2 regions of the Actinomadura coerulea genome follow, and region 2 is predicted to be linked to the other one. Evidence: riboswitches for the same ligand, from Rfam matches in the RefSeq annotation. Region 2 holds a riboswitch; the other holds the start of a gene.

Region 1 (15,438 bases), 2.7 Mb from region 2:
CGTGAACGCCCGCAAGGCCGGGCAGTCGGTCGACTTCGACGGCACGACCCTCCCGGTGTTCGGCACCGTCGAGGAGGCCATGCGGGAGACCGGCGCGGACGTCTCCGTCGTGTTCGTCCCGCCGAAGTTCACCAAGGACGCCGTGGTCGAGGCGATCGACGCCGAGATCCCGCTCTGCGTCGTCATCACCGAGGGCATCCCGGTGCACGACACCGCCTACTTCTGGGCGTACGCGGAGTCCAAGGGGAACAAGACACGCATCATCGGGCCGAACTGCCCCGGCATCGCGTCCCCCGGCAAGTCGAACGCCGGCATCATCCCCGCCGACATCACGACGCCCGGCCGGATCGGCCTGGTGTCCAAGTCGGGCACGCTGACGTACCAGATGATGTACGAACTGCGCGACATCGGCTTCTCCACCTGCGTCGGCATCGGCGGCGACCCCGTCATCGGGACGACCCACATCGACGCGCTCCAGGCGTTCCAGGACGACCCGGAGACCGACGCCATCGTGATGATCGGTGAGATCGGGGGCGACGCCGAGGAGCGCGCCGCCGCCTACATCGAGCAGCACGTGACCAAGCCGGTCGTCGGCTACGTCGCCGGGTTCACCGCCCCCGAGGGCAAGACCATGGGCCACGCCGGCGCCATCGTGTCCGGCTCCGCCGGCACCGCGCAGGCGAAGAAGGAGGCCCTGGAGAAGGTCGGCGTCCGGGTCGGCAAGACCCCGAGCGAGACCGCCGTCCTCATGCGGGAGATCATGCAGAAGCGCTGATCGCCCCGGAACACCCGAAAGACGCCCGTGCTGCTTCGCGGCCCGGGCGTCTTTCGCGTCCCGGCCGCCGCCGCGCCCGGGGCGGGGCGCGGCGGTGAAGTCCGGACGGGCGTGATCACAAAGGCGACACGCCGGGCGGGCGGGCCTTGCCGGGGCGGGCGCGGTGCCAGCATGGACCGGTGAGCGACAAGACCCCCGGGCAGCGCGCGAAGCGGGAGCCGTCGAAGGCGGCACCGTCGAAGGCGGCACCCCCGAAGAGCGCACCCTCCAGGAGCGCACCGCCGAAGGGTGCAGGCGCGAGGGCGGCGGGGGCGAAGGGCCTGCCGAAGGCGGCGCCGGCAGGCGAAGCGGGACGGGCCGACGGGCCGCCGGGCGCGGACTCCGGGCGCGGCCGCCCGCCGGGCGTCCCCGCGAGGCCGCTGTACGTCACGGGGCTCGTGGCGGCGCTGTGGTGCATCGGCATCGGTCTCGCGGTCCTCACCACGATCACGCTGATCGGCTGGATCGCCGCGCCGAAGACCGCGCTCGGCCACGGCATGGCCGGGGTGTTCCGCACGGCCGTGAACTTCTGGCTGGTCTCGCACCACGCGGGCTTCTCCTACGGGCACGGGCGGTTCGGGCTCCTCCCGCTCGGCGTGCTCGTCCTGCCCGGGGTCCTGCTCTACCGGGGCGGCGGGTGGATGATCCGGGTGGCCGGGCTGCCGCACCGGCAGCGCACGGCGGTCCTGCACGTGAGCGTCGCGCTGGCCGTCCCGTACGCGGCGCTGGCGGGGCTGCTCGCCCTCGCGGCGTCGTCCGAGGAGGTGCGGCCGTCGGCGTGGCAGGCGCTCGTCGGGTGCTTCCTCGTCGCCGCCGTCGCGGGCGGGCTGGGGGCGGCGCGGGCGGTCGTGGCGGCGGAGGCCCGCGGACGGCGGGTCCGGTCCGGGCTGGGCGCGCTGCTGAGGCTGCTGCCCGAACGGCCGCGCTCCCTGGTGATCGGCGTCGCGGGGTCGCTGAGCGTGCTGCTCGCGTCCGGCGCGCTGCTCGTCGGCGGGTCCCTCGCGACGCACCTGTCGGACGCCGATGACCTCTACGACATGCTCGCCCCCGGCGCCGTCGGCGGCGTCCTGCTGCTGCTGGTCGAGCTGGCGTTCCTGCCGAACGCGGCGATCTGGGGCATGGCGTACGCGGTCGGGCCGGGCTTCTCCGTCGGCGCCGGGACGAGCGTCTCCCCGACCGGGGTGTTCCTGGACGCCGTGCCCGCGTTCCCGCCGCTCGCGGCCCTCCCCCAGCCGGGCCCGGCGCCCGCGATCTCACTGCTGGCGCTGACCGCCCCGTTCGTCGCCGGCGCGGTCGGCGGCGTCCTGACGATACGGTCGCTGCCGAGCCCGGTGTCCGAGGGCGCGCCGCTGTGGGGCTTCGTGTCCGGTGCCCTCACCGGGGCCGTCGCGGCGCTGCTGAGCGCGCTGGCGGGAGGGCCGCTGGGCGGCGGACGGATGGCGACCGTGGGCCCGTCCGCGTGGCAGGTGGGGCTGCTGGCCGCCCTGGAGGTGGGGATCTCGGCGGCGATCGCGGCGTGGGTGGCGAACTGGATGGTGCTGCGGCGTCCGGCGCGCGCCCCGTCGAAGAAGCGGGCGGCCAAGAAGGCGGCCAAGGCCTCCGCCGCGAAGGCGCCCGCCAAGAAGGGGGCGGCGAAGAAGCCCGCCAAGCCGAAGAAGCGGGTACGGGCCGTTCCGGAGCCCGCCGTACCGTTGTCCGCGCCCGTTCCCGGGGACTACGACCTGCGCCTTGAGGGCCCGCCCAAGCCGGCGCCGAAAGCCCCGCACGCCCCGGACCCGCTGGAGTTCGAGGAGGCGGAGCCCGTCCTCGCGCCCCGGCGGCCCCGCCGCCGGACGGACCCGGTGCCCGATCTCGCCGAGGACGAGCCGCCGCCGCCGAGCGACGGCACGATCGTCGTCGAGGGGCACCTGGATCCCGAGGAGCCCGGCGGGCACCACGATCCCGGCGAGCAGGAGCCCCCGGAGGAGCGACGCCCCGTCCCTCCGCCCCGCGAGGACTCGGGACGCACCGAGAACCGGGGCGGCGCCATCTACGTTCTCCGAGACGACCCCGACCAGGACGTCTAGCCGCCTCCGCGCCGGATCCGCGGCGTCAGAGCAGGTCGCCGTACTTGTCCATGCTGCCGGCGGGCAGGTCGAGCTTCTTCTCGATCTTCGGGTAGTACTCGGCGCGGCACGCCTGCTTGTCGGTGGTGGTGTTGGAGGCGCTGACGCAGCTCTGGTAGCCGCTCAGCTCCGCCCACAGGAACGCCGTCAGGGAGACCGACAGCAGCGAGAAGACCAGGCCGATCGACCCGAGCACGATGCCGGGGACGGCGCCGGGGGCGGCGTCACGCGTGCGGCGGGCGCTCCGGCGGGCCCTGACGCCGACGACGAGCGCGGCGATGCCGAGCACCAGGCCGAGCGGGTAGAAGAAGAACGCGGTCAGCAGGGCGATGCCGCCGAGCCACAGGGCCCGCCAGCCGGTCCCTCGCCCGCCCTTGCGCGGTCCCGCGGGCGGCTCTCCCTCCGGCCGCCCGTCGGGGCGGTCCTCGGGCTGGGCCGGACGGTCCGGCTGGTCGCTCACGTTCTTCTCCTCCTGGGGCGTGCGCATCTCTGTTCCATGCGGGGTGTTCGTACGGGCGGTGTTCGTGCGGGCTCTGGTTCGTGCGGCTCCGGTTCCGGCGGTCTGGGGTGAGGCGGCGCCGATGCCGCCCGATAGGCTTCGTGTCGTCCCAGCAACGTCCACCGGGGAGAAATGGTGTCCGCCCGGCTCGTCGTCCTCGTCTCCGGCGCGGGGACCAACCTACAAGCGCTGCTCGACGCGTGCGCGGATCCAGCCTACGGGGCGAAAGTGGTGGCCGTGGGGGCGGACCGCCCCGATATCGGCGGAACCGAGCGCGCCGAACGGGCGGGATTGCCCACTTTCACCCTCTGCATACCGGATTTCCCGTCCCGGGACGACTGGGACGCGGCGCTCGCCGAGGCCGTCGCCGCGTACGAGCCCGACCTCGTGGTGTCCGCCGGCTTCATGAAGATCCTCGGCCCGCGGTTCCTGGCGCGCTTCGGCGGCCGGACGGTCAACACCCACCCCGCGCTGCTGCCGTCCTTCCCCGGCGCGCACGCCGTACGGGACGCCCTGGCGTACGGGGTGAAGGTCACGGGCTGTACGGTTCACTTCGTCGACGAAGGCGTGGACACCGGACCCGTCATCGCCCAGGAGACCGTCCCCGTGGGCTGGCATGACGACGAAGACTCCCTGCACGAGCGGATCAAGCAGGTGGAGCGCCGGCTCCTCGTCGACGTCGTCGGACGGCTGGCCCGCGACGGGTGGACCGTACGCGGCCGGCGGGTCTCCATGAAGTGCCGGACCTGCGCGGACCCGCCCGGCGGCGAGGCCTCCGCCACTGGTCCGTCCGGCAGCGGTTCGTCTGGCAGCGGTTCGTCTGACATGGGTTCGTCCGATCAAGAGGGGAGCTCGGCCGGTGAGTCGGGTGGCGATTAAGCGCGCGCTGATCAGTGTGTACGACAAGTCCGGGCTGGAGGAGCTGGCCCGCGGCCTGCACGAGGCGGGAGTGGAGATCGTCTCGACCGGGTCGACGGCGGGCCGGATCTCCGCCGCCGGCGTCCCGGTGATGAAGGTGGAGAAGCTCACCGGGTTCCCCGAGTGCCTGGACGGACGGGTCAAGACCCTGCACCCGAAGGTGCACGCGGGCCTGCTCGCCGACCGGCGCAAGGAGGACCATCTCCAGCAGCTCGACGACCTGGCCGTCGAGCCGTTCGACCTGGTGGTCGCGAACCTGTACCCGTTCGCCGACACGGTCGACTCGGGCGCGACGCCGGACGAGTGCGTCGAGCAGATCGACATCGGCGGGCCCACGATGGTCCGCGCGGCCGCGAAGAACCACGCGAGCGTCTCCGTCGTGGTGGACCCGTCCGCCTACGGGACCGTCCTGGACGCCGTGAAGGCCGGCGGGTTCACCCTGGAGGAGCGCCGCCGCCTGGCCGCGCGGGCGTTCGCGCACACCGCGTCCTACGACGTGGCCGTGGCGTCCTGGTTCGCCGGCGACTACGCGCCCGACGAGACCGCCGCCGAGACGCGGTGGCCCGACTTCCTCGGCGCCACCTGGGAGCGCTCGAACACCCTGCGGTACGGCGAGAACCCGCACCAGCGGGCCGCCCTGTACCGCTCGCCGGGCGAGACCGGCCTGGCCGGGGCCGAGCAGCTCTACGGCAAGGAGATGTCCTACAACAACTACGTCGACACCGACGCCGCGCGCCGCGCCGCCTACGACTTCACCGAGCCGTGCGTCGCGATCATCAAGCACGCCAACCCGTGCGGCATCGCGGTCGGCGCGGACATCGCCGAGGCGCACCGCAGGGCGCACGCCTGCGACCCGGTGTCGGCGTACGGCGGCGTGATCGCGGCGAACCGCCCGGTCACCGCGGACATGGCCCGCCAGGTCACCGAGAGCTTCGCCGAGGTGGTGGTGGCCCCGTCCTTCGAGGACGAGGCCGTGGCCGTCCTGAAGGACCGCTTCAAGAACGTCCGCCTGCTGGTCTGCCCGGACGCCCCGGCGGGCGGCGTCGAGTACCGGCGCGTCGACGGCGGCGTGCTGCTGCAGGACGTGGACGGCGTGGACGCCGGCGGCGACGACCCGTCCGCCTGGGAGCTCAAGACGGGCGCCGCCGCGGACGAGGCGACCCTGCGCGACCTGGCGTTCGCGTGGCGGGCGATCCGCTCGGTGAAGTCCAACGCGATCCTGCTGGCCGCGGACGGCGCCACCGTCGGCGTCGGCATGGGCCAGGTCAACCGGGTCGACTCCGCCAAGCTCGCCGTCGCGCGGGCCGGGCGGGAGCGGGCCGCGGCGTCGGTGGGCGCGTCCGACGCGTTCTTCCCGTTCCCGGACGGCCTGGAGGTCCTGGCCGAGGCGGGCGTCCGCGCGATCGTGGAGCCCGGCGGGTCCGTCAACGACGACAAGGTGATCGCCGCGGCGGAGAAGGCCGGCATCACTCTCTACTTCACCGGCGTCCGGCACTTCTTCCACTGAGGTCCGCGAGCCGAGGTTCGCTGGGCACGCCGTCCTGCCAGGCGCGCCGGCGGGACGTTCCCCGCCGGCGCGCCTCGGTGCTTCCCGGGCCGTGCGACCGCGGGCGCCGCGTCCGTGCTCCTCAGGGGCGGATCAGCCGCGTCCCTGGTGCGGGCCATCGGACGCGCGCCGGGCAGAGGAAATGATCAGCTCCCGGTCAAGAACGCGTCGACCGGCGGACCGGGTCTCGATCGCTCCTCTACCGTGAGTCCTGACCAGGGCGTTTCCCGCCCAGCGGGAGTCAATGCGGGGAGGGGCCATGACTCTTCAGGTGCTCCCGCTCGCGATCACGATGATGGCGGGGCCCCAGATCATGTCCGCGATCATCCTGGTGACGACCGCGAGGCCCGTGCAGGCCTCCCTGGCGTTCCTGGGCGGCGTGGCCCTGTCGGCGAGCGCGGGGGTGGCCGCCGCGCGGGGCATCTTCGCGCTGGTGGGCAGCAACGTGGACATCGGCAAGGCGTCCGACGACAGCTCGGTGGGAAAGATCGTCCAGTACGTGCTGATCGCGCTGCTGCTGGTCGCCATCCTGCGCAACTACGTGAAGCGGGCCACGATCGAACCGCCCAAATGGCTCGGGTCGCTGATGAACGCCGGGCCCGGCCGGGCGTTCAAGACCGGGCTGCTGCTGATCATTCTGATGCCCTCCGACATCATCGTGATGCTGACGGTGGGGGCCAACCTGGAGCAGCACCACGAGGGCGTGGCCGCGGCCGCCGTCTTCGTCGGGGCCACCCTCCTGGTCGCGGCGGTGCCGCTCCTCGCCCTGCTGATCTTCCACCGGCGCGCCGAGCGCGCCATGCCCCGCGCGCGGGAGTGGATGACGCACAACAGCTGGATGGTCAACATCATCTGCTGCCTGATCTTCATCGCGATCATCCACTGACGGCGGCCCGCCCCGCCCGCCCTTTCGCGACCTGTTTCCCGCCGCGGGACCGCGCACGGCCGCCGGGAGGGTAGCCTCAGGCTGCCGCGCCCCCCTGACCCTCCCTTGACCCCGGCGCGGGCGTTCCGTGGTGGAGGCGGGATGAATCTGCTGATGTCCCTCATGCTCGGCGTCGTCTACCAGGCCGACTTGCTGCTGATGGAGTCCCGGCAGGTGATCGGGCTGATCGCCGCGTTCCTGGCCGCGGTGCTCGCCGCCCAGCTCGGCTGGCACGGCACCGACCGCCTCATCGGCTGGCGCCAGCGCCCCGAGGACTGAGCGCTCCGCGGACCGGCCGTCCGGTCCCGGCCGGCCACTGCGCCCCCTCAGCGCAGTCGCCCGCGCAGGGCGCGTTCGGCGGCGGGCCATTCGTCGTCCGTCATCGCGTAGGCGGCGGTGTCGCGGATCGAGCCGTCCGCGCGGATCCGGTGCTTGCGGTGGACGCCCTCGAACGCCGCCCCGAGCCGCTCGATCGCCGCGCGCGACCGCTCGTTGCGGACGTGCGTGTGCCAGCCGACCCGGATCGCCCCGAGGTCGCCGAACGCGCGGCCCATGAGGAGCAGCTTCGCCTCGGTGTTGAGCCCCGTCCGGTGCCACCGCGACCCCAGCCAGGTGTGGCCGATGCACAGGCCGCGGTCGGACGGGGAGATCTCGTAGTAGGACGTCGTCCCGGCGACCTCTCCGGTCACGGCGTCGATCTGGACCCAGGGCAGGCGCAGCCCGCGCTCGCAGGCCGCGAGTGCCCGGTCGACCTGCGCCCGCATCTCGCCGGCGCTCTCCGGCTGCCGCTGGCTCATCCACGTCCACAGGTCCGGGTCCTTGGAGGCCTCGAACAGGCCCGCGGCGTGCCCGGCGGTCAGCGGCTCCAGCCGCACGTACCGCCCGGTCAGGACGGGCCGCTCGAACCATTCGTCGTTCATGCCGAGCACGCTAGGAGCCCGGGGGCGGCATCCGGCAGAGCCACTTGACGCCCTTTTCCGCAAGCCACTCGCGCGGCCGCCCCGGCGGAGCCGCGGGGCCGCCGTCTCCGGGCGGCCCGTTAGCATGGGGACCTACGCGACTGGCGCGGTCAAGGTGGATCACCACCGGGGAGCGAACGACAGTCCGGACACCGCGCGCCTGGGTGGACGGGACCCCTTCCGGCCGGGCTGTGCCCGGGGCCCGGTCCCGCCGAGATCCACGCGGAGGAACGCATGACGGCACAGATTCTGGACGGCAAGGCCACGGCCGCCGAGATCCGCTCGAACCTCAAGGTCCGCGTCGAGGCGCTGCGCGACCGCGGCGTCTCCGTCGGGCTCGGCACCGTCCTGGTCGGCGACGACCCGGGCAGCCACTCGTACGTGAACATGAAGCACCGCGACTGCGCCGAGGTCGGCATCGAGAGCATCCGCCGCGACCTGCCCGCCACCGCCTCGCAGGACGAGGTGGAGCACGCCGTCGCCGAGCTGAACGCCGACCCCGCCTGCACCGGCTACATCGTCCAGCTGCCGCTCCCGAAGGGCCTGGACGAGCAGCGCGTGCTGGAGCGCATCGACCCGTCCAAGGACGCCGACGGCCTGCACCCGGTCAACCTCGGACGGCTCGTCCTGATGCAGCCGGGTCCGCTGCCGTGCACGCCGAAGGGCATCGTCGAGCTGCTGCGCCGCTTCGACGTCCCGCTGAAGGGGGCCGAGGTCACCGTCGTCGGCCGCGGCATCACCGTCGGCCGCTCCCTCGGCCTGCTGCTGACCCGCCGCACCGAGAACGCGACCGTCACCCTCTGCCACACCGCCACCCGCGACCTCGCCGAGCACACCCGCAAGGCCGACATCGTCGTGGCGGCGGCCGGGGTGCCCGGCCTCATCACCGCCGACATGGTCAAGCCCGGCGCCGCCGTCCTCGACGTGGGCGTGTCCCGCGTGGACGGCAAGCTCGCCGGGGACGTCGCCGCCGACGTCCGCGACGTCGCCGGCTGGGTCGCGCCCAACCCCGGCGGCGTCGGCCCGATGACCCGCGCCATGCTCCTCGCGAACGTCGTCGAGGCCGCCGAGCAGGCCGCCGACCGGGCCGTCTGACCGGACGGGCCGATCGGACGGCGCCCGGCCCGACCGGGCGCCGTCCGCGGACGGGCGTGCTGCGGGGGCCGCCACCAGCACCAGGTGGCGGCCCCCGTCCGCGTGTCCCTGGGCCGCGCCGTCACTTACGCGGCCGCATCGGGGGCTGAGCGATCGCCCTCCGGTCGCGCTGCCGGAGGAGGGCGACCGCGGGTCTCACATCAGCTGGCCCTCCGTCCCGCGGCCGTGCTGTGCGCCGGACGGCCCGGGCCGTGGGCGTGACCGGTGGCGCCCGGCCGGCGCGTCTCGGTGGTGCCGCGCACCCCGGGGGCGCGCCCGTCCATCGGCGGACGGCCCTGCTGGGGCACGTGCACCGGCGGCAGCGGGCGGACGAGGCCCATCGCGATGACCTCGTTGGCGAGCCGAGTGCGCCGGTTGGCGCCCTCGGGGATCCGGAACTTCTGGTAGAGGCGGAGCAGATGCTGCTTGACCGCGGCCTCCGTGACGACCAGCTCGCCGGCGATGTCGCGCGCCGTGGCCGGGGCCACGAACGCCTCGTCGGACAGGGCGGGCCGGCACAGCGAGGTCAGCACGTCGACCTCCCGGCGGGTGAGCTCGGGCGCGACGGCGCGCCGCAGTTCGACGTCCGGGTCGACCTCCTCACGGGGGATGCCCCCCAAGCGGCAGCGCGCCGTGCCGAAGCTCACGACGTCACCGTCCTCCAGCACACGGCGGGCGATCGGCCGGCCGTTGACGCGCGTCCCGTTGCGGGACAGGCCCATGTCCACCACGTAGACGTACGGGCCACGTCGGACGATCTCTGCGTGCAAACGGGACACAGACGGGTCGTCGAGGCGGATGTCCACTCCTCTCCCTCTCCCGACCGTCGTAACGTCGGGGCGCAGCGGCACCACCAGCCCGCTGTCCTCGATCCGCATGAACGGCCCCTCCACGGCAGTCCTCCCAGCTAGTTAGCGACCCCTGTCTGCCGGGTTACCCGGGTGCCATGCCGTCACACCCTCCTACTGGCGAGTAGGACCGATGGCGCAGGGGATTCCGCGCTCTCGGCCATCACCTTGAGCACATAGGTCCCGTCCGCTTTTCGGCCCCGGGGGACAAGGCGGACTCTTCCCCCAGCGTCTCGCTTGAGTCTCCGTCCCGACTGATTCACGTCCCCTCGCGGCCCGCTCCCGCCGGAGGGACGCGCGATGTCGTGCCGGGCCCCGATTGCCTATACCGTGAAGGCCATGAGCACCCAGGTGCACCGGCGCAGGCGCAAGGCGCCGCGTCGGAGGAGCGCCGCCCCGCACTGGCTCGCGCGGCTGCCGTACCTCCTCGTGCTCAGCGGCGTCGGCGCGGGGCTCACGCTGTGCGCCTTCAACTACTTCCGCAAGGGCTCGGGCCTGATGGCCGCCGCGCTGCTCATCGGCGCGCTGGCCCGGCTGCTGCTGCCCGAGTCGCAGCTCGGCCCGCTCGCCGTCCGGAGCCGGTCGGTCGACTGCTGGACGCTCGTGATCCTCGGCGAGATGGTCGCGTTCGTGTCGCTGAGCGTCCCGCCGATGAACAAGACCGGGCTCGTCCTCGCCGGCGCCTTCGGCGTGCTGATCGCGTTCACGATGCTGGTGCGCGGCGTGCGGCTGCTCATCGCCGGACGCTCCTCCCGGGCGGCGCAGGAGCCGCCCGGCTAGCGCGTCGGCGCAGGTCAGGCAGGATGCGGCGGGTCCCAGGGCAAGGCCAGGTCTAGACCTCATGACCGCCTCGGCTAGCCTTGCCAGTTGAGCCTTACAAGGACTGCTGGCCAGGTGTAGGAAAGGGACAGCAACAGCATGCCCAAGATCAAAGTAGCGGGCCCGGTCGTCGAACTCGACGGCGACGAAATGACGCGGATCATCTGGAAATTCATCAAGGACCAGTTGATCCTGCCCTACCTCGATGTGGACCTGAAGTACTACGACCTGGGGATCGAGCACCGTGACGCCACGGACGACCAGGTCACCGTCGACGCCGCCAAGGCCATCCTCGAGCACGGCGTCGGTGTGAAGTGCGCGACCATCACCCCCGACGAGGCGCGCGTCGAGGAGTTCGGCCTGAAGAAGATGTGGCGGTCCCCGAACGGGACGATCCGCAACATCCTGGGCGGCGTGATCTTCCGTGAGCCGATCGTCGTCTCCAATATCCCGCGCCTGGTCCCCGGTTGGACGAAGCCGATCATCATCGGCCGCCACGCCCACGGCGACCAGTACAAGGCCACCGACTTCGTCGTGCCGGGCCCGGGCAAGGTGACGATCACCTACACCCCCGAGGACGAGGGCGAGCCGATGGAGTTCGAGATCGCCTCGTTCCCCGGCGGCGGCGTGGCGATGGGCATGTACAACTACGACGACTCGATCCGCGACTTCGCCCGGACGAGCATGCGGTACGCGCTGAGCCGCGAGATGCCGCTGTACATGTCGACGAAGAACACGATCCTCAAGGCCTACGACGGCCGGTTCAAGGATCTCTTCCAGGAGATCTACGAGTCCGAGTTCAAGGCCGAGTTCGAGGCCAAGGGCCTCACCTACGAGCACCGCCTGATCGACGACATGGTCGCGGCGGCGCTGAAGTGGGAGGGCGGGTTCGTCTGGGCCGCCAAGAACTACGACGGCGACGTCCAGTCCGACACCCTCGCGCAGGGCTTCGGCTCGCTCGGCCTCATGACCTCCGTCCTCATGACCCCCGACGGCAGGACCGTCGAGGCCGAGGCGGCGCACGGCACGGTGACCCGGCACTACCGGCAGCACCAGCAGGGCAAGCCGACGTCGACCAACCCGATCGCGTCGATCTTCGCCTGGACGCGCGGACTCGAGCACCGCGGCAAGCTCGACGGCCAGCCCGAGGTCATCGACTTCGCGCGCAAGCTGGAGCAGGTCTGCATCGAGACCGTCGAGAGCGGCCAGATGACCAAGGACTTGGCCCTGCTCGTCGGCGGGGAGACCCCCTGGCTGACCACGCAGGGCTTCCTGGAGGCGCTCGACACCAACCTCCAGAAGAAGATCGGCGGGTAGTACCGCGCCGGTCGCTCCCCGCGCAGGCGGGGATGGCCCGTTCACCGGCGGAGGCGCCGCGATGGACATGCAGTGGTCCCCGCGCACGCGGGGGTGAAGGCCGTCCCGGACACGTTCCGGGGCGGCCTTCCGCCTGTTCGGGACGGGGCGCATGCCGGGAGGCGCACCTGCGCGGTGGCGGGCGCGGCGTGCGCGATAGCCTGGCACCGCAACTATCTCGACGGCGAGAGAACCCGCGCGGCGGAGTGCAGGCGGGCGGCCTCTCGGGCGGTCGGGTTCCCAAGGATGGCCGCCTGAGCCCCGTCAGGTCACAGCAGGAGAAGGACGCATGACTCGCACCCCAGTCACCGTTACCGTTACCGGCGCCGCGGGCCAGATCGGCTACGCGCTGCTGTTCCGCATCGCGTCAGGGCACCTCCTCGGCGCGGACGTGCCCGTACGCCTGCGCCTGCTGGAGATCCCGCAGGCGGTGAAGGCCGCGGAGGGCACCGCGATGGAACTGGACGACTGCGCGTTCCCGCTGCTGTCCGGAATCGACATCTTCGACGACGCCGTACGGGCGTTCGAGGGGACGAACGTGGCGCTGCTGGTCGGCGCCCGCCCGCGCACGAAGGGCATGGAGCGCGGCGACCTGCTGGAGGCCAACGGCGGCATCTTCAAGCCGCAGGGCGAGGCGATCAACGCCGGCGCGGCCGACGACGTCAAGGTCCTGGTGGTCGGCAACCCGGCGAACACCAACGCGCTGATCGCCCAGCAGCACGCGCCGGACGTCCCGGCCGAGCGGTTCACCGCCATGACGCGCCTGGACCACAACCGCGCCCTCGCGCAGCTGTCGAAGAAGGCGGGCGCCTCGGTCGCCGACATCCGCAGGATGACGATCTGGGGCAACCACTCCGCCACGCAGTACCCGGACCTGTTCCACGCCGAGATCGCCGGCAGGAACGCCGCCGAGACGGTGAACGACCAGGGCTGGCTGGAGAACGAGTTCATCCCGACCGTGGCCAAGCGCGGCGCCGCGATCATCGAGGCGCGGGGCGCGTCGTCGGCGGCGTCGGCCGCCTCCGCCGCCATCGACCACGTGCACACCTGGGTGAACGGCACCGCCGACGGCGACTGGACGTCCATGGCGGTCGTGTCGGACGGCTCCTACGGCGTCCCCGAGGGCCTGATCTCCTCCTTCCCGGTCACCACCGCGGACGGCGAGTGGGAGATCGTCCAGGGCCTGGAGATCGACGACTTCTCCCGCGCCCGCATCGACGCGTCCGTCGCGGAGCTGTCGGAGGAGCGCGAGGCGGTCCGCAAGCTCGGCCTCATCTGACCCGCGCGCGCACGAGCCCCGGACCACGCGGTCCGGGGCTCGTCCGCGTCCGGGCCGTCCCTGGGCGGGCCGGCGGGCGGCGATCTCGCCGCGGCGGGCGCAAATGATCTGAAGGCGTCGGTATCGGTCGCTAGGGTGTGATCGCTCGCAAAGTGATCGGGGGAGGCGTGCCGGTGGCCGAACAGGCGTTCCAGGTGGACCTGCGGGGTGTGGTGGATCTGCTGAGCCGCCATCTCTACGCCAGTCCGCGCGTCTACCTGCGGGAACTGCTGCAGAACGCGGTGGACGCGATCACGGCGCGCGGCGCCGGCGGCCGCGTCGAGATCGAGACGGGCGGCGGCGTGCTGCGCGTCCACGACGACGGCGTCGGCCTCACCGAGGACGAGGTGCACACGCTGCTGGCGACGATCGGGCGGTCGTCCAAGCGGGACGAGCTGGGCTTCGCGCGCCACGACTTCCTCGGCCAGTTCGGGATCGGGCTGCTGTCGGCGTTCCTCGTCGCCGACGAGATCGAGGTCGTGACGCGGTCCGCGCGCGGCGGCGGCGCCGTCCGGTGGACGGGACGGTCCGAGGGCAGCTACCGGGTCGAGCCCGGCGAGCGGGACGAGCCGGGCACGACGGTGACGCTGCGGGCGCGGCCGGGCTCGTCGGAGCTGCTGAGCCCGCCGGTCGTCGCCGAGCTGGCCGCCACGTACGGGTCCCTCCTCCCCGTCGAGCTGGTCGTGGACGGTACGGCCGTCACCGGCGACGGGCCGCCGTGGCGGGCTTCCTACCGCGATCCCGCCGACCGCAGGCGGGCGCTGGAGCGCTACTGCGAGGAGGTCTGCGGGTTCACCCCGTTCGACGTCGTGGACCTCGACGTGCCGGAGGCCGGGCTGACGGGCGTCGCGTTCGTCCTGCCCGAGCCGGTGTCGCCGTCGGCGCGCGCCGCGCACCGCGTCTACCTGAAGCGGATGCTGCTGGCCGAGAGCGTCGAGGGCCTCCTGCCCGACTGGGCGTTCTTCGCGCGCTGCGTCGTGGACGCAGGGGAGCTGCGGCCGACCGCGAGCCGCGAGGCCCTCTACGAGGACGAGCTGCTCGAGTCGACGCGGCACGGCCTCGGCGAGGTGCTGCGGCAGTGGCTGGTGAAGCTCGCCGAGACCGACCCGGCTCGGCTGCGGGCGTTCCTGCGGCTGCACCAGCTCGGCGTGAAGGCGATGGCCCTGCACGACGACGACATGCTGCGGATCGTCGACCGGTGGCTGGAGTACGAGACGTCCTCCGGGCCGATGACCCTGCACGAGTTCCGCCGCCGCCACCCGGCCGGCCGGTTCACCGCGGACGTGGACGAGTTCCGGCGGCTCGCGGCGGTCGCGGGCGCCCAGGGCGTCGGCCTGGTCAACGGCGGCTACGTCCACGACACCGAGATCATCGAGCGGCTGCCGGACCTCGACCCCGACATCCGGCTCGCGCGGCTGGACGCGGCCGAGCTGACCACCGCGTTCGGCGTCCTCGACCCGGCGGCGGAGCTGGCGCTGCGGCCGTTCCTCGCGGCGGCGCAGCGGGCGGTGGAGCGGCTCGGCTGCGAGGTCGTCGTCCGCGACTTCGATCCCGCGTCGCTGCCCGCGCTGTACCTGACGAGCCGGGAGGCGCAGTTCCGCGAGGAGCTGTCCCGCGCGCGGGAGGCGGCGGGCGAGCTGTGGGCCGACGTGCTCGGCGCGGTCGGCGCGACCACGAGCTCCGACCGTCCCCAGCTCGTGCTGAACTACCGCAATCCGCTGGCGCGGCGCGTCACCTCGCTCGGTGACGGCGGGCCGGTCGAGGCGGCCGTCCAGGCCCTGTACGGGCAGGCGCTGCTGCTCGGCCACCACCCGCTGCGGCCCGTCGACACGGCGGTCCTGAACCGTTCCTTCATCGGCCTGCTGGAGTGGGCCGTCCACTCCCCGGAGGGCCCTGATGAGCATGGATGACGTCTACGAGCTGATGGCGCGGTCGCAGGAGCTGCCCTACGGGGAGGCCCGCACCGTCCTGGTCGAGGACGCGCTGCGCCGAGCCGAGGCGGCCGGTGATGACGTGCTGGCGTTCCACGTGCGGGTCAGGCTGACCGACGCCTACCGGTACGGCGGCGAGCCCGTGAAGGCGTTCGCGACGTTCAGCCGCACGCTGGCCGACCACGACCGCGACCCCGCCCGCTTCGACGAGACGCACAGCCTTCTGTGGCAGATGAAGGCGGTGGTCAGCTCCCTGACCTCGTTCC
Region 2 (15,438 bases):
CGAGGACTGACCGCCCCGGCGGCCGGCGCGGGGCGCCTCGCGTCCTCCCCCGGTTGCGGTCGGACGGCGCGCGCCTACGACCACGGTCGCGGGTCCGGTGCGGAGCGCTCGGCCTCACGGAGGACGGAGCCCCGGTCGACCGGCGTCTAGGCTGACGGGATGGGTGGTCGCCTGATCCCGCCGCCGGGGCGCGCACGGGACGCGGCCCTGGCGGGCGGAGTGCTCGCCGTGGTGGCCGTCAGCAGTCTGAAGTCGCTCGTCGGCCCGCGCGAGGAGCCGTGGGCGGCGACCGCGTTCGACTGGGCGCTGATCCTCCTCGCCTGCGGGTCGCTGTTCTTCGCCCGCGGGCGGCCGGTGGCCGTCGCGGCCCTCGTCCTGGTGACCACCGGCGCCTACTACGTCGCCAGCCTGCACGACGGCGGGCTGATGATCGCGGTCATCGCGGCACTGTACGCGGTCGCGGCCGGCGGCCGGCTCCAGGCCGCCGTCGTCCTGTCGGCGCTGACCGTGATCGCCACCGGCGCCGGGACCCTGCTCGGCAACCGCGACGTCAACGGCGTCGCCCTGTTCATGCTGACCGGGTGGCTGGTGGCCGTGGTGGCGCTCGGGTGGGTGCGGCACAGCCGGCTCGCCTACCTGCGCGAGGCCGAGCGGCGCGCCGCGGGCGAGGAGCGGCTGCGCATCGCCCGCGAGCTGCACGACGTCGTCGGCCACCACCTCTCGCTGATCAACGTCCAGGCCGGGACGTCGCTGCACCGCTTCCACCGGGACCCGGCGCAGGGCGAGGCGGCCCTCGCCGCGATCAAGGCGTCGAGCCGGGAGGCCCTGCGCGACCTGCGCGCCACCCTCGGGGTGCTGCGGCAGGCCGACGAGGAGGCGCCGACCGCGCCCCCGCCCACCCTGGACGGGATCGGCGGGCTGATCGGGACGGCCCGGGCGGCCGGCCTCACCGTGCACGGCGGCGTCACCGGCGAGGCGGACCCGCCCACCGAGGTCGGCCTGGCCGCCTACCGCATCGTCCAGGAGTCGCTCACCAACGTCTCGCGGCACGCCGCCGCCGCGGAGGTCACGGTCAGCGTCGAGCGGGGGCCGGGCGCGCTGCTCGTCGAGGTCGCCGACGACGGCCGGGGCGCCGGGCCGCCGCCGGCGGGTCCGGGAAGCGGCGTCGAGGGGATGCGCGAACGGGCCCGCGCGCTCGGCGGCGAGCTGACGGCGGGACCGCGGCCGGGCGGCGGCTTCCTCGTCCGGGCCCGGCTGCCCTACGGGAACGAGGCGCGCACGCGATGATCAAAGTTCTGCTGGCCGACGACCAGGGCCTGGTCCGGGCCGGGTTCCGCTCCATCCTCGACGACGAGGACGACATCACCGTCACCGGCGAGGCCGCGGACGGCGCGCGGGCGGTCTCCGCCTGCCGCGAGCTGCGTCCGGACGTGGCGCTGCTGGACGTGCGGATGCCCGGCATGGACGGCCTGGAGGCCGCCCGCCGGATCACCGCCGACCCGCGCCTGGACGGCGTGCGGGTGGTGATCCTGACGACCTTCGACCTCGACGAGTACGTGTACGGGGCGCTGCGCGCCGGGGCCACCGGTTTCCTGCTCAAGGACACCGAGCCGGCGGAGCTGATCCACGCGGTGCGGGTGGCGGCGCGCGGGGACGCGCTGATCACCCCGTCCGTCACCCGCCGCCTCATCGGCGAGTTCGCCGGGCGGGCGCAGGCGCCCGTGCCCGGCCCGCGGCTCGGCTCCCTCACCGTCCGGGAGCGGGAGGTGATGCTGCTCGTCGCGGCCGGGCTCAGCAACGACGAGATCGCCGCGCGCCTCGTGCTCAGCCCCGCCACCGCCAAGACCCACGTCAGCCGCATCATGTCCAAGCTGGACGTGCGGGACCGCTCGCAACTGGTCATCCTCGCCTACGAGTCCGGCATGGTCAGCCCGCGCTGGATGCGACCACGGAAGTAGGCGCGCCGCCGGCCCGCAACCGGTGGTGTAGCGCGCAAGCCCGCCGCGGGCCGATGCGCCGGGGGCGGCCGCGTCCCGATGCTGGGACCATGAACCACACCGGCGCCATGATCGGGTTCGTGGTCGGCGGAGCCGCGGGCTTCCTGCTGACCGAGACCGTGGGAGCGTTCTTCACCTTCGTCCTGGACCGCACGCTCGACGTCGACGGCACACCCGTCCTGCTGGCCGCCTTCGTCGTCGTGCCGATCCTGTCCGCGCTCGTCGGCGCCTTCGCCGGCTCCCGGTTCAGGACCGGCCGGTGAGCCCGGCCCCGGCGGTCAGGCCAGGCGGGCCCGGAGCAGGCAGAACTCGTTGCCCTCCGGATCCGCCAGGGGCACCCAGCTCTCCTCGCCGGTCTGCCCGACGTCCACCGGCCGCGCCCCCGCGGCCAGGAGCCGCTCGAGCTCGGCGTCCTGGTCCCGGTCCGTGGCGTTGACGTCGAAGTGCAGCCGCAGCTTGCCGTTCTTCGGGTCGTCGCTGCGGCTGAGGATCAGCGTCGGCTGGAGCCCGCCGAACCCCTCGGGCGGGCCGATCTCGATGTCGTCGCCCTCCCTGTCCAGCTCCACGAACCCGAGCACCTCGCACCAGAACTCCGCGAGCCTCTCCGGATCGCGGCAGTCGAGCACCAGCTCGCTCACCCGGCACGCCACGGTCGGCCTCCACCAAGGAAGATCGGATATTCGGCCCCCACGTTCTCAGAGACCGGTGCCGGGCGTCGAGCGAAATGCCGCCGGGCGGCTGGAACGGTCCCGGCCGCCGCCCCTGGAAGCGCAACCGCTGGCGGCCGGAGGCGAAGGCCTCGGCGACCCGGGCCTCGGTACCGGCGGCGTCCTCGCCCACATGATCACCCTAGCGGCGGACGGCCGTCGCCATGCCGGTTCGCGGAGGGCGGCGGTCGGGGGGTCAGAAGTGGGTCGCGGGGACGTCAGGCATGCGGATCCTCACGGTCAGTGGTCGAAGTGTCGCGCTCGGGAATGGGGGCTCATGGCGTCGATCCCCGGGAGGAACCGCAGATGCCAGCTCAGCGCCTGGTCCACTGCCCGCCGACAAGACGGTGCAGTGGCGGCTGTACGAGATCAGGTTGCGCGGCGGCCCCTCCGTCTATCTGATGGGTGCCGACCCCGACCTGGGGCGGGCCTCCGACGCTCGTCCACGCGTGGTCGGCCGTCCCCACCACCATCCCGGCGGGGGACATCGACGAGGAGGACGCCTGGCTCGTCGGCGAGGACTAGGGAGCGGCACCCGAGCCGCGCACGAACATGTGAGCGGCGCGGGTCACGCCTGGGCGAGCACTGCGCAGAGGGCGTCCAGAGCGGCCGGGTAGGCGGCGCCGAGGGGGGTGCTGTAGCCGACGACGAGGCCCTGCGGGCGTTCGCCGGGATCCTGCCAGTGGTCGCGCAGAGGCATGAGGGCGAGGTCATGGAACGCGGCGCGGCGCATGGCCTCGCCCTCACCGTCCCCGCCGTCCGGGAGCAGGACCAGGGCGTGCAGCCCGGCGGCGACCCCCTGCACCCGGACCCGCGGGGCGCGGCCGCGCAGCGTCTCGACCAGGAGGTCGCGTCGGCGCCGGTAGCGCAGGCGGGCGGCGCGGACGTGCCGGTCGTAGGCGTGGGTGCCGATGAGGTCGGCGAGGACGAGCTGGGCGAGCGAGGGTGTGTGGGCGTCGGCGAGGCGCTTGGCCTCGGCGAAGGGCTCGACCAGGTGCGCGGGCAGGACCAGCCAGGCCAGGCGCAGCGCCGGGGCCAGGGTCTTGGACGTGGTGCCGCCGTAGACGACGTGGTCGGGCGCCGTGCCCTGCAGAGCCCCGACCGGCTGGCGGTCGTAGCGGAACTCGCCGTCGTAGTCGTCCTCGACGATCGTGCCGCCGGCATCGCGGGCCCAGGCGGCGAAGGCGCGGCGGCGGTCCGGGCGGAGGGTCGCGCCGGTGGGGTACTGGTGCGCCGGCGTGAGCACGGCCGCGCCCCCCGGACCGAGCTGGTCCGGACGCGCGCCGCGCTCGTCGACGGGCAGCGGGACGACGGCGAGCCCGGCGCGCCGGACGATCGCGCGGTGGAAGGGGTGCCCCGGCTCCTCCATCGCCATCGACTCCGTTCCCAGGTCCCGCAGGACGGAGGCGAGGAGGCCGAGGGACTGGGCGTAGCCGGAGGTGACCACGATCCGGGACGGGTCGGCGTGCACGCCCCGCGCCCGGCCGAGGTATCCGGCCAGCGCCTCGCGGAGCTCGCGGCGTCCGCGCGGGTCGCCGAGCGCGTGCACGTCGGGCGGGGCGGACGCCAGGACGCGCCGCGTCGAGCGCAGCCACGCCGTGGAGGGGAACGTGCTCAGGTCGGGCCGCCCGGGCAGCAGGTCATGCGCCGGGGCATCGGCGGACGCCGGTTCGGCGGGCGCGGGCGCCGGGGCGGGCCCCGCCGCGACCCGCGTCCGCCCGCCGGGGACGGCCGTGAGGTAGCCCTCGGCCGTCAGCTGGTCGTAGGCGGCGCTGACCGTCCCGCGCGCCAGGCCCAGCTCGGCGGCCAGCGCGCGGGTCGAGGGGACGACGTCGCCGGGGGCCAGGCGCCGGGACCTGACGGCGTCGCGGAGCGCGCGTTCGAGACCGGCGCGGCGGCCGCCTGAGGCGTCGACGTCCAGATGCAGGTCCACCGAACCGGCCCAGTCTTTGCGCATGGAACCGGATCTTAATACTGGTCCGGTCCGCGCCTAGGTTTCTCACATGATTGTTTTCGCGCAGCTCAGCGACACCCATCTGGACGGCGGCGACGCCCGGGCCGAACGCGCGGCCCGCGTCATGGACCATCTGAACGGCGTGCCGGTCGACGCCGTCCTCGTCACCGGGGACATCGCCGACCACGGCGAGCCCGCCGAGTACGAGCAGGCCCGCAAGGTCCTCGCGTCGGGCCACCCGGTGCTGACCTGCCCCGGCAACCACGACAGGCGCGGCCCCTACCGGGAGTTCCTGCTGGACGAGCCGCCCGGCGGCGGCCCGGTCAACCGCGTCCACGAGATCGGCGGGGCCACCTTCCTGATGTGCGACTCGACCGTCCCCGGCGAGGACCACGGGCGGCTCGACGACGAGACGATCGGGTGGCTCGACCGGCGGCTCGCCGCGGCACCGGACGCGCCGGCGTTCGTCTGCTTCCACCACCCGCCCGCGAGGCTCCAGATCCCGTACGTGGACGGGATCCGGCAGTTCGGCGAGCGGCGCCTCGCCGAGGTGGTCCTGCGCCACCCGCAGGTCGTGGCTCTGCTGTGCGGGCACGCCCACACGGCGGCTGCCACGACCTTCGCGGGACGGCCGCTGCTCGTCGCCCCCGGCGTCGTGTCCACCCTCCGGCTGCCGTGGCAGCGGGGCGACATCGCCGACCTGGCCGCTCCCCCGGGCGTCGCCTTCCACGTCCTGGACGACGAGGGCCGGCTGAGCACGCACTACCGCACCTTCTAGCGGTGCGGGGCCGGGGCTAGAGGTGCTCCATCAGGAAGACCGCGGCCGTGCCGGGCACCAGGGCCTCGAAGACGTGCGGGGCGTCGCCGGGGTAGGAGAGGTAGTCGCCGGGCCCCAGTTCCACCGGCTCTGAGGCGGGCCCGGCCAGGGCTCGGCCGGCGCCGAGGACGACGTGCTCGGCGGTGCCCGGCGGGTGGGGGTCGGAGACCCTCGCCTCGCCCGGTTCCGCCGTGACGCGGTAGAGGTCGCGGCGCGCGTGCGGCGGGGACGACGCCAGCAGCGTCGCCGTGTAGTCGGCCCGGTCGGAGTGCGCGGCCGGCCCCTCCCCCGCCCGGACCACCCGGACGGCCGGGCGCGGCGGGTCCACCAGGCGGCTGAAGGGCACCTCCAGGGCCGTCGCCAGGGCCCACAGCGTCTCCACGCTCGGGTTCCCGGCGCCCGACTCCAGCTGGGAGAGCGTCGACTTGGCCAGGCCCGCGCGCCTGGCCAGCTCCGTCTGGGAGATCCCGGCGCGCTCGCGCTCCCGCCGGATCGACGCCGCGACCGTCGCGATCACATCCACTCGCCCGCTCCCGTCCTCAGAAGGTAGTGTTCACTGTACTGGACGACCGTTCGCCACAACGAACAGGACTGAGCATGAGGCACCTCGGCATCCTCGCCCACAGCGCGGAAGGCGCCGCGCTGTGCTTCCGGACCTTCTGCCAGGAGGGCTTCCGCGAGCTGGGCCCCGACGACCACCCGGACGTGACGCTCGACCTCATCGCGCTCGCGCGCAGCATGCCCGCGTGGGAGGCCGGGGACCACGCCCGGATCCGGGAGATCCTGGCCGAGAGCGCCGGGCGTCTCGCGGCGGCGGGCGCGGACTTCTTCGTCTGCCCCGACAACACCGCGCACCTGGCCCTCGAACACCCCGGTGACGAGCTGGCGCTTCCCGGCCTCCACATCGTCCAGGTCGTCGCCGACCAGGCCGCCCGTGACGGCCGAACGCGCGTCGGCGTGCTCGGCACCCGCTTCACCATGGACGGGCCGCTCTACCCGCGCGAGCTGGCCGCGCGCGGCATCGCCGCCGTGGTCCCGGACCCGGCCGACCGGGAGACCGTCGACCGGATCATCTTCGACGAGCTGGTCAACGGGGTCTTCACCGAGGACTCGCGCCGCGAGTACGTCCGGATCATCGAGCGCCTGGCCGGGCGCGGGTGCGACGCGGTCGCGCTGGTGTGCACCGAGATCCCGCTCCTGGTCACGCCCGAGGCCTCGCCGCTGCCCACGCTCGACTCCACCCGCCTGCTGGCCCGCGCCGCCTTCGACGTGGCCGCGGACCGCCGCCCCGTCCCGACCTGGCGCGGCGGACGCTTCGAAGCCCGTTGAAACGACCCGCCCCTAGATTGGCGGCATGGGATTCGGGGACATGGAGTTCGGGGGATTGGAACTCGGGGGCACGGGGCTCGGGGACGCGGAGAAGGCGAGCCGCTTCCGGCGGCTCCACCACGGCGACCGTCCGCTGGTACTGCCGAACGCGTGGGACTTCGCGAGCGGCGCGGCGCTGGCCGAGGCCGGGTTCCCGGCGATCGGCACGACGAGCCTCGGCGTCGCCGCGGCGGCCGGAAAGGCCGACGGGGCCGGCGGCACGCGCGCGGAGACGGTCGCGCTCGCCCGGACGCTGGCGCGGCTGCCCGTCCCGGTGACCGTCGACGTCGAGGGCGGGTTCTCCGACCGGCCCGGCGACGTGGCCGCGCTCGCCGCCGAGCTCGCCTCGTACGGGATCGCCGGGCTCAATCTGGAGGACGGCCGCGCCGACGGCACCCTCGCGCCCGCCCGCCACCAGGCGGCCGTCATCGCGGCCGTCAAGGAGGCCGCACCGGAGGTTTTCCTCAACGCCCGCACCGACACGTTCTGGCTGGGCGCGCCGGACCTGGAGGAGACGCTGCGGAGGGCGCGGGCGTACGCGCGGGCGGGAGCGGACGGGATCTTCGTCCCCGGAATCGCCGCCGACGCCGACATCCGGGCGGTTCTGGAGGTCACCGGCCTGCCGCTGAACGTGCTCCACCTGCCGGGCGGGACCGACTACCCGCGGCTCGCCCGGCTCGGCGTGCACCGGGTGAGCACCGGGTCGCTGCCGTTCCGCGCGGCGCTGCGCGCGGCGGTCGCCGCGGCCCTCGACGTGACCGGGGAGGGCGACGCCCCTCGCGTGCCGTCGTACGGGGACGTCCAGCGACTCGTCAGTGACCGGTGATCCGGTCGGCGAGGCGGGCCAGGCCCGAGGTCCGCGCGGACGGTGCGGACGACTCGCGGGCGTCGGCGGCGCGGTAGAGGGCGTACATCGCGTGGACGCCGAGCCAGCGCAGGGGTTCGGGCTCCCAGCGGCGGACGCGGCGGTCCACCCACGGCAGCGCCGTCAGGCCGGTGTCGCGGCCGAGGACGAGGTCGCGGAGGGTTCGGCCGGCGAGATTCGCGGTGGCGACGCCGTGGCCGGTGTAGCCGCCGGCGTGGCCGAGGCCGGTCGCGCGGTCGAGGACGACCGTCGCGCACCAGTCGCGGGGGACGCCGAGGACGCCCGACCAGGCGTGCTCCACCGCCCCCTCCTCGGCGACGGCGGGCAGCATCCCGGTGAGCATCGTCCAGAGCGCGTCGACGGTGGACGGCTCGGTCCGCCCGCCGTCGTCGACGCGCGACCCGTACCGGTAGGGGCGGCCCCGGCCGCCGAAGGCGATGCGGTCGTCGGCGGTCCGCTGGGCGTACATGTAGTAGTGCGCCATGTCGCCGAGGAGCTCGCGGCGCTCCCATCCGATCGCCTTCCAGGCGCGGGCGGGCAGCGGCGTCGTGACGATCATGGAGCTGTTCATCGGAAGCCAGTCGCGGCGGTGGCCGGGCAGCGCGGCGGTGAAGCCTTCGGTGGCCCGCAGCACGTACTCGGCGGTGACGGTCCCGAACGGGGTGACGGCGGCGGCCGGCCCGCCCGCCCGGCGCGGGTCGATCCGCACGACCGGCGTCCGCTCGTAGATCCGCACGCCGAGCCGCCGGACCGCCGCGGCGAGGCCCCGGACGAGCGCGGCGGGCTGCACGCGCGCGGCGTGCGGGCTCCACGCGGCGCCGGTCGCGCCCTCGACGCGCAGCCGCTCGTCGCGTTCGGCGGCGGGCAGCGGGACGAGGTCGTCGTCGCTCCAGCCCCACTCGCGCGCCTCGTCGACCATGGCGGCGAGGCGGGCGCGCTGGGCGGCGTTCCGGGCCACGTGCAGGACGCCGCCCTTGACCAGGCCGGCGTCGATGTCCTCAGCGCCCGCGACGCGCACGACCTCGTCCACCGCCCGGAACATGGCGTGCTGCAGCGCGATCGCGGCGGGGCGCCCGTGCCGGGCGGCGTAGCGCTCCCGGGATCCCGCGATCTCCCCGAGCACCCAGCCGCCGTTGCGCCCGGACGCGCCGAACCCCGCGAACTCGCGCTCCAGCACCACGACCCGCAGGTCGGGGCGGGCGCGCTTGAGGTAGTAGGCGGTCCAGAGCCCGGTGTAGCCGGCGCCGACGACGCACACGTCGGCGGTGCGCGGGCCCGGGAGGCGGGGGCCGGGGGCGGGGCGCCCGGCCGCCCGGTACCAGTGGGAGACGCCGCCGTTGGCGAAGCCGGGAGCCAGGGGCGCCCGGCCCGGGGAGGAGCTCATGCGCTCATCCTGCTGCATTCCGCAGCAAAATCAACAGGCAGCAACGGATTCTAGGGTACGACGTCGGGAACTCGACGGGATCCGATCCAGCGGGAGCGTTCGGCCGCGTAGTATGCGGCGCCGTCGGGCCCGGCGGGGCCCTCCCGCCACCGGCGCATGCCGAGCTGGAGAGCGATCTGCGACGACGCCGGGTTGGCCGTGTCGATCTCGGCGGTGATCCGGTGCACGCCGACCACCCCGAACGCGTAGTCGAGGACGGCGCGGGACGCCTCGGCGGCCAGGCCCCGCCCCCAGTGGTCGGGCTCCAGGCTGTAGAGGATCTCGACGTCCACGCCGTGGCCGAGCGGCCCCTCGTGGTGGCTGAGCCCGGCCACGCCCGCCAGCGGACCGCCGGGCGCCGCCGCGCCGCCGCCGGGTGACGCGGGGACGGGGCGCAGGGCCCACAGCCCGTAGCCCTCGGTGGCGAAGTCCCGCTCGCTCGCCTCGATGATCTCGCTGACCTGCACGGGCGTGACCACTCGGTCGTCGAACAGGTGGCGGCGGACGAGGGGGCCCGTCCAGTGCGTCAGCAGGGCCCCGTGGTCGCGCATCGACACCGGGTGCAGGTCGAGCCGGACCGTGCGCAGCACCTCACTCATACCCGTCCCCCGCGGCGGGCCACTCGGGCGCGGCCTCCCCGTCGGGGACGCCGACGCGGAACACGCGCAACTGCAGCGCGAGCGCCTGGTAGTAGCCGACGAGCGCGACCAGCTCGACGAGGGCCGTGCGGCCGAGCGTGGCCACCGCCTCGGTGTACACGGCGTCGGCGAGGTCGCCCTCGGCCGCGAGCTGGCGCGCCGCCTCGTACACGACGCGCTCGCGGACGTCGGCGAGCATCGGCGCGCGGCCCTCGCGCAGCGCGTCCGTCTCCTCGTCGGCCAGGCCCTGCCGGCGCCCGATCCGCTCGTGGGCGTACCACTCGAAGTCGGAGCGCAGGTGCGCGGCCACGACGAGGGTCGCGATCTCCCGCTCGCGCTTGGTGAACCCGGTGCGGAAGCGCAGCGCGGCGCCGAGGTCCTGCAGCGGCAGCCCGACGGAAGGGCTGTAGAGCATCGCGTTGAACGGGCCCTGCAGGCGCCCGATGTCGTCGGCCAGGGAGAAGGGGGGATTGCTGTCGCCGGCACGGGGCCCGCCCGTCACCGCCTCGTAGACGGCTCGCTGCTCTTCGCTGAGCGAACCGGGGAGGAGCAGCGGGAGCCTCGTCGGGGACGGGCCGCGCCGCGGTCGGTCGTTGACACGCTCACCGGTCACGGGGTCGATCACTCACCGCACGCTAGGCGCTCGAGGCGGGCGGCTCAACCCCCGTCCGGAATGTGAAACCCCTGGCACACGATGACGTAGCGGCCGCGTAACACGCGTCGGCGAACCTTGTCGGCGACCGCACCGGACACGAACGGGGCCCCCGCCCCCGGAGGGAACGTGACATGCCGCTGCTGCGCATCCGCACCGAGATCGAGGACCGTCCCGGCCGCCTCGCCTCCCTCACGGCCGAACTCGCCCGGCGCGGCGCCAACATCCTCGGGCTGTCGGTCCAGCTCGACGCCGACGGGGTGGTCGACGAGTTCATCGTCGACGTCCCGCGCGGCGGCCCGGACGCCCGCGCCCTCGCCGAGGCGCTGGGCGCGGCGGGCGGCACCCGGACCGCCGTCCTCCCCGCGCGCCCCCACGACCTGGTGGACGAGCCGACCCGCGCCCTCGCCCTGGCGGCCCGGCTCCGGGCCGAGCCGGACGCGGTGCCCGAGATCCTCGCGGAGCTGCTGCGCGCCGACGAGGCCCGCTGGGACGCTCCCGGCGGCGAGGACCCCGGCCCCCGCGACCTCCTCGTCCCGGTGCGGGGGCGCTCGGTGCGGCTCCGGCGCGCCGGGCTGCCGTTCACCGCGACGGAGGCGGCGCGGGCGGACGCGCTGGTGCGGGCCGCGCTCCCGGCGGTTGCGCGCCCGTCGGCGTCCAGGCGGATCGCTCTGCGCGACGGCACGCAGGTGGTCGTCCGGCCGGTCGAGCCCCGCGACGGCGACGCCGTGCGGGCCCTTCACGAGCGCTGCTCGCTGGAAAGCCGCCGGATGCGCTATTTCAGCCCCAAGCCGTATCCGCCGCGCCGGTCGTTCGAGGGGTTCTGCGACCCCTCGCGGGGCCTGACGCTGGTCGCCGAGGGCCCGGACGGGTCGCTGCTGGCGCTCGCGCACCTGGTCCTCGTCCGCGACCCGGGAGCCGCGGAGGTCGCGTTCCTGGTCGAGGACGCCTGGCAGGGCCGCGGGCTCGGCCGCGCCCTCGCCGGGCTGCTGCTCGCGCTGGCCAGGGACCGCGGCCTGGTGGAGGTGCGCGCGACCGCGCTGAGCGAGAACGCCCGGATGCGCCGGCTGCTGACCTCCCTCGGCGGGCGGACGCGGCGCACCGGGGACGCCGCCATCGTGGAGGTCAGGCTGCGGCTGGACGGCCGTCCCGCCGGGCCGGGCGCGCTGGCAGGATGGGCGGGTGAGCGGCGTATATGACGACCCCTGGGCCTACGAGCTGGCGTGCTCGTTCCGCGACGTGCCGGCCGAGGTGGACGTGCTGCTCGGCTGGTGCGCCGAGCGGGGCCTCGCCCCCGGCACGGCGCTGGAGCTGGCCGCCGGGCCCGCCGAGCACGCCCGCGAGCTCGCCCGCCGCGGGCTGGCTGCCACGGCGCTCGACCTGAACCCGCGCATGTGCGCCTACGCGGCGCGTGAGGCCGAACGCGCCGGCGTCGAACTGGAGGTCGTCGAGGGCGACATGACGCGGTTCGCGCTGGGCCGCCGCTTCGACCTCGTCGCGACCATGCTGGACTCCACGTCCCACCTCATGACGCTGGACGCGTTCGTCGCGCACCTGCGGTGCGCCGCCGCGCACCTGTCCCCCGGCGGCCTCTACGTCGTCGAGATGTCGCACCCCCGGGACCGGCTGGGCGACGACCCGAGCGTCAGCACCGGCTGGACCGTCGAACGGGACGGCGTCCGGGCGAGCGTGCGCTGGGGCGAGCCGTCCGACCGGCTGGACCCCGTCACCCAGATCGCTGACGACCGCGTCACGATGACCATCACCGGGGAGGGCGCGGAGCCGCGTGTCCTCCGCGACGTCGTGCCCTACCGGTTCTGGAGCGCCACCGAGCTCGACGCCGCGGTCCGCCTCGCGGGCGGGCTGGAGGCGGTCGCGCAGTACGGCGACTTCGGGGCCGGCGAGGAGGCGGTGCCCCTCGCCGACCCCGCGGCCTGGCGCATGATCACGCTGCTGCGCCCGCGCCCGGCGGCACGGCCCTGAGGGTCAGGGCGCGGACCGCCAGCCGGGCATCGGGAAGGACGCGAGCAGGTCGCGGACCTGCCCGGCGACCCGGTCCAGGACCGCCTCGTCCTGCTTGGCGGTGGCCTGCACGACCTCGTCGATCCATTCGGCGAGCCGCGGCATGTGCTCCTCGCCGATCCCCCGGGTGGTGATCGCGGCGGTGCCGAGCCGCAGCCCGGACGGGTCGAAGGGCTTGCGCGGGTCGAACGGGACGGCGTTGTAGTTCAGCTCGATGCCGGCGCGGTCGAGGGCCTGCGCGGCGGGCTTGCCCGCGACGCCCTTGCCGGTCAGGTCGATGAGGATGAGGTGGTTGTCGGTCCCGCCGGAGATCAGGTCGTAGCCGCGGTCCAGCAGCGCGGCGGCCAGCACCTTGGCGTTCGCGACGACCTGCCGCGCGTACCCGGCGAAGTCCGGCCGCGCCGCCTCCTTCAGCGCGACGGCGATCGCGGCCGTCGTGTGGTTGTGCGGCCCGCCCTGCAGGCCCGGGAAGACGGCCTTGTCGACCGCCTTCGCGTGCTCGGCCGTCGACAGGATCATCGCGCCGCGGGGGCCGCGCAGCGTCTTGTGGGTGGTGGTGGTGACGACGTCGGCGTGCCCGATCGGGGACGGGTGCGCGCCGCCGGCGACCAGGCCCGCGATGTGCGCGATGTCGGCGGCCAGGATCGCGCCGGTCTCCCGGGCGATCTCGGCGAACGCCGGGAAGTCGATCGTCCGCGGGACCGCGGTGCCGCCGCACCAGATCAGCTTCGGCCGCTCCTTGAGGGCCAGGTCGCGCACCTGGTCCATGTCGACCCGGCCGGTGTCGGCGCGCACGTCGTAGCGGACGGGCCGGAACCACTTGCCGGTGGCCGACACCGACCAGCCGTGCGTCAGGTGGCCGCCCATGGGCAGCGACAGGCCCATGACCGGGTCGCCGGGCTCCAGGAACGCCATGTAGACGGCGAGGTTGGCGGGCGAGCCCGAGTAGGGCTGGACGTTGGCGTGCTCGGCGCCGAACACGCCCTTCGCCCGCTCGATGGCGAGCAGCTCGATGGGGTCGACGTTCTGCTGGCCCTCGTAGTAGCGCCTGCCCGCGTAGCCCTCGGAGTACTTGTTGGTCAGGACCGTTCCGGCGGCCTCCAGCACCGCCTCCGAGACGTAGTTCTCCGAGGCGATCAGGCGGATCTTCTCATACTGGCGGCGGGCCTCGGCCTCCACCAGCGCGGCGATCTCGGGGTCCTGGCCCTGCAGATGGGGTACGGCCGGTTCGTGCATCGTGAGCCTCCGCGCTGCTCGCGCCGGGGCTTCGGGCGCCCCGGCGAAGGGGACCCGTACACCCAGGCGCGCGGTGTGCGGACTACTTTCGCTCCCCGGTGGTCGTCTCCACCTTGACTGCGCCAGTCGCGTGGGCGCCATCATACCGGGCCGGCCCCGCCGCAGGGCCCGCCATGCCGCCCGCCGCGGTGCACGCCGCCGCGACGAGCGCGCAGGCGCCGACCCCGGTCAGGGCCCACGCCGCGCCCGCCGGGCCGAGGTCGAAGAGACGGCCGATGACCAGGTCGCCCGCGAAGGAGAACATGCCCGCGCAGAACGCCATGACGCCGTAGTACGACCCGAAGCGCTCCGGCGGGGCGCGCCGGGCGGTGCGCTGGAAGACCGACGGCTGGACGAGGCCGTTGGCGACCCCGTTGAGGACGGCCGCGATCATCAGCGGGCCGGGCCGCGTGCCGTCCAGCGCCGCGAGCAGGAAGAACCCCGCCGCGGCGCACAGCAGGCCGGTCCGCAGCACCCACGGCCGCTCGCCGCGGCGCCGGACGGCGACGAAGGGCTGGACCGCCGCCGCGACCATGGCCAGGAGGGAGAAGCACAGCGTCGCCACCGCGGGCTTGAAGCCGAGGAGGGGCACCGCCGTCATGATGTGGTTGGCGAGCAGCGTCGTGGGCGCGGTCAGCAGCGCGAAGTACAGGAACGCCCGGTCGCCGAGCACCGCCCGCACGCCCGCGACGACGTCGCGCGGACGCGCCGGCGCACCCTTCCCGCGGGATCGGGGCACGAGCAGGAACAGGACGCCGGCGACCACCCAGAGGGCGGCGGCCGCCGCCGTCAGGAGCGCGAACCCGGAACCCGTGCCCAGCAGGAGGAGCCCCATCGGCGGTCCCGCGACCGTCGCCAGGTGCTGGGCGGCGACGTAGGCGGCGAAGCCGCCGGACCGGCTCCCGGGGCCGACGGACGCGAGCAGGCTGTGGCCCGCGGGGTTGTAGAGCGCGCCGCCGACCGCGAGCGCGACGGCCGCGCAGAGCAGCGCGCCCACGCTCTCGGCGGACCCGAGCATCACGAACCCCAGCGCGCGCACGGCGCAGGAGATCATTCCGGTCCGGCGCGCGCCGAGCAGGTCGGTGAGCGTGCCGACCGGCAGGAGCAGCGCGAACTGCAGGCCCACCCGGACGCCGAGGACCAGCCCGACCGTGCCGGCCAGCAGCCCGAGGTCGTGGCGGAGGTGGGCGACGAGGTGCGCCATCACCGCGAAGAAGCCGAGGCTGGCGGCGAGCTGGGTCGCCACGACCGCCACGACCACCCGGCGGTCGGACGCGCCCGCGGCGGGGACGGGCGGCGGGCCGGGCGGCGCGGGGGCGGTCGTCGGAGCGGAGACGGCGGTCACAGCCCTGCCCGGGACAGGTGGGAGACGACCAGCGCCGCGGCCTCCGCGATCAGGGCGTTCTTCGGCGGGGTGCCGTATCCCGGACGGTCGGACATGACGGCCAGCATCACCGGGGCGCCCCGGGGAGGCCGCACGACGGCGATGTCGTTGGCCCGGCCGTAGTCGCCGGTCCCGGTCTTGCTCGCCGCCTTCCACCCCTGGGGCAGCCCCGCCCTGACGCGTTTCGCCCCGACGGCGGTGGCGCCGCGTTCGAGCCAGCCGCGGAGCAGAGCGCGCTTGGCGGGCTCCAGCGCGTCCCCGAGGACGATCGCGCGGTAGTCGGCGGCGATCGCCCGGGGACTCGTGGTGTCCCGGGGGTCGTCCGGGCGCACCCTG

The links. Region 2 has a riboswitch for ZMP and ZTP ahead of BKA00_RS11025 (serine hydroxymethyltransferase). Riboswitches for the same ligand answer to the same signal wherever they lie in the genome.
Region 1: linked by a shared signal. The riboswitch ahead of BKA00_RS23340 (bifunctional methylenetetrahydrofolate dehydrogenase/methenyltetrahydrofolate cyclohydrolase) and the one ahead of BKA00_RS11025 (serine hydroxymethyltransferase) in region 2 are both predicted to bind ZMP and ZTP.

Annotation. Positions count from the first base shown of each region.
Region 1 is NZ_JACHMQ010000001.1:5,097,389-5,112,826, reverse strand. It holds gene sucD (succinate--CoA ligase subunit alpha) at 1-775, shown strand, start outside; gene BKA00_RS23375 (cell division protein PerM) at 955-2,880, shown strand; gene BKA00_RS23370 (hypothetical protein) at 2,906-3,406, opposite strand; gene purN (phosphoribosylglycinamide formyltransferase) at 3,551-4,297, shown strand; gene purH (bifunctional phosphoribosylaminoimidazolecarboxamide formyltransferase/IMP cyclohydrolase) at 4,278-5,843, shown strand; gene BKA00_RS23355 (GAP family protein) at 6,142-6,768, shown strand; gene BKA00_RS23350 (hypothetical protein) at 6,910-7,086, shown strand; gene BKA00_RS23345 (GNAT family N-acetyltransferase) at 7,134-7,727, opposite strand; ZMP/ZTP riboswitch at 7,854-7,939, shown strand; gene BKA00_RS23340 (bifunctional methylenetetrahydrofolate dehydrogenase/methenyltetrahydrofolate cyclohydrolase) at 8,001-8,861, shown strand; gene BKA00_RS23335 (FHA domain-containing protein) at 9,062-9,793, opposite strand; gene BKA00_RS23330 (DUF3017 domain-containing protein) at 10,088-10,528, shown strand; gene BKA00_RS23325 (NADP-dependent isocitrate dehydrogenase) at 10,667-11,884, shown strand; gene BKA00_RS23320 (malate dehydrogenase) at 12,213-13,202, shown strand; gene BKA00_RS23315 (HSP90 family protein) at 13,376-15,151, shown strand; gene BKA00_RS23310 (hypothetical protein) at 15,138-15,438, shown strand, end outside.
Region 2 is NZ_JACHMQ010000001.1:2,363,227-2,378,664, forward strand. It holds gene BKA00_RS10950 (MarR family winged helix-turn-helix transcriptional regulator) at 1-10, shown strand, start outside; gene BKA00_RS10955 (sensor histidine kinase) at 160-1,287, shown strand; gene BKA00_RS10960 (response regulator) at 1,284-1,958, shown strand; gene BKA00_RS10965 (hypothetical protein) at 2,048-2,260, shown strand; gene BKA00_RS10970 (VOC family protein) at 2,276-2,647, opposite strand; gene pdxR (MocR-like pyridoxine biosynthesis transcription factor PdxR) at 3,273-4,661, opposite strand; gene BKA00_RS10980 (phosphodiesterase) at 4,708-5,436, shown strand; gene BKA00_RS10985 (helix-turn-helix domain-containing protein) at 5,453-5,998, opposite strand; gene BKA00_RS10990 (aspartate/glutamate racemase family protein) at 6,073-6,804, shown strand; gene BKA00_RS10995 (isocitrate lyase/PEP mutase family protein) at 6,830-7,669, shown strand; gene BKA00_RS11000 (NAD(P)/FAD-dependent oxidoreductase) at 7,656-9,092, opposite strand; gene BKA00_RS11005 (GNAT family N-acetyltransferase) at 9,143-9,730, opposite strand; gene BKA00_RS11010 (carboxymuconolactone decarboxylase family protein) at 9,723-10,394, opposite strand; gene BKA00_RS11015 (GNAT family N-acetyltransferase) at 10,556-11,620, shown strand; gene BKA00_RS11020 (class I SAM-dependent methyltransferase) at 11,604-12,404, shown strand; gene BKA00_RS11025 (serine hydroxymethyltransferase) at 12,408-13,679, opposite strand; ZMP/ZTP riboswitch at 13,733-13,819, opposite strand; partial or broken gene BKA00_RS40790 (MFS transporter) at 14,029-14,922, opposite strand; gene bla (class A beta-lactamase) at 15,060-15,438, opposite strand, start outside.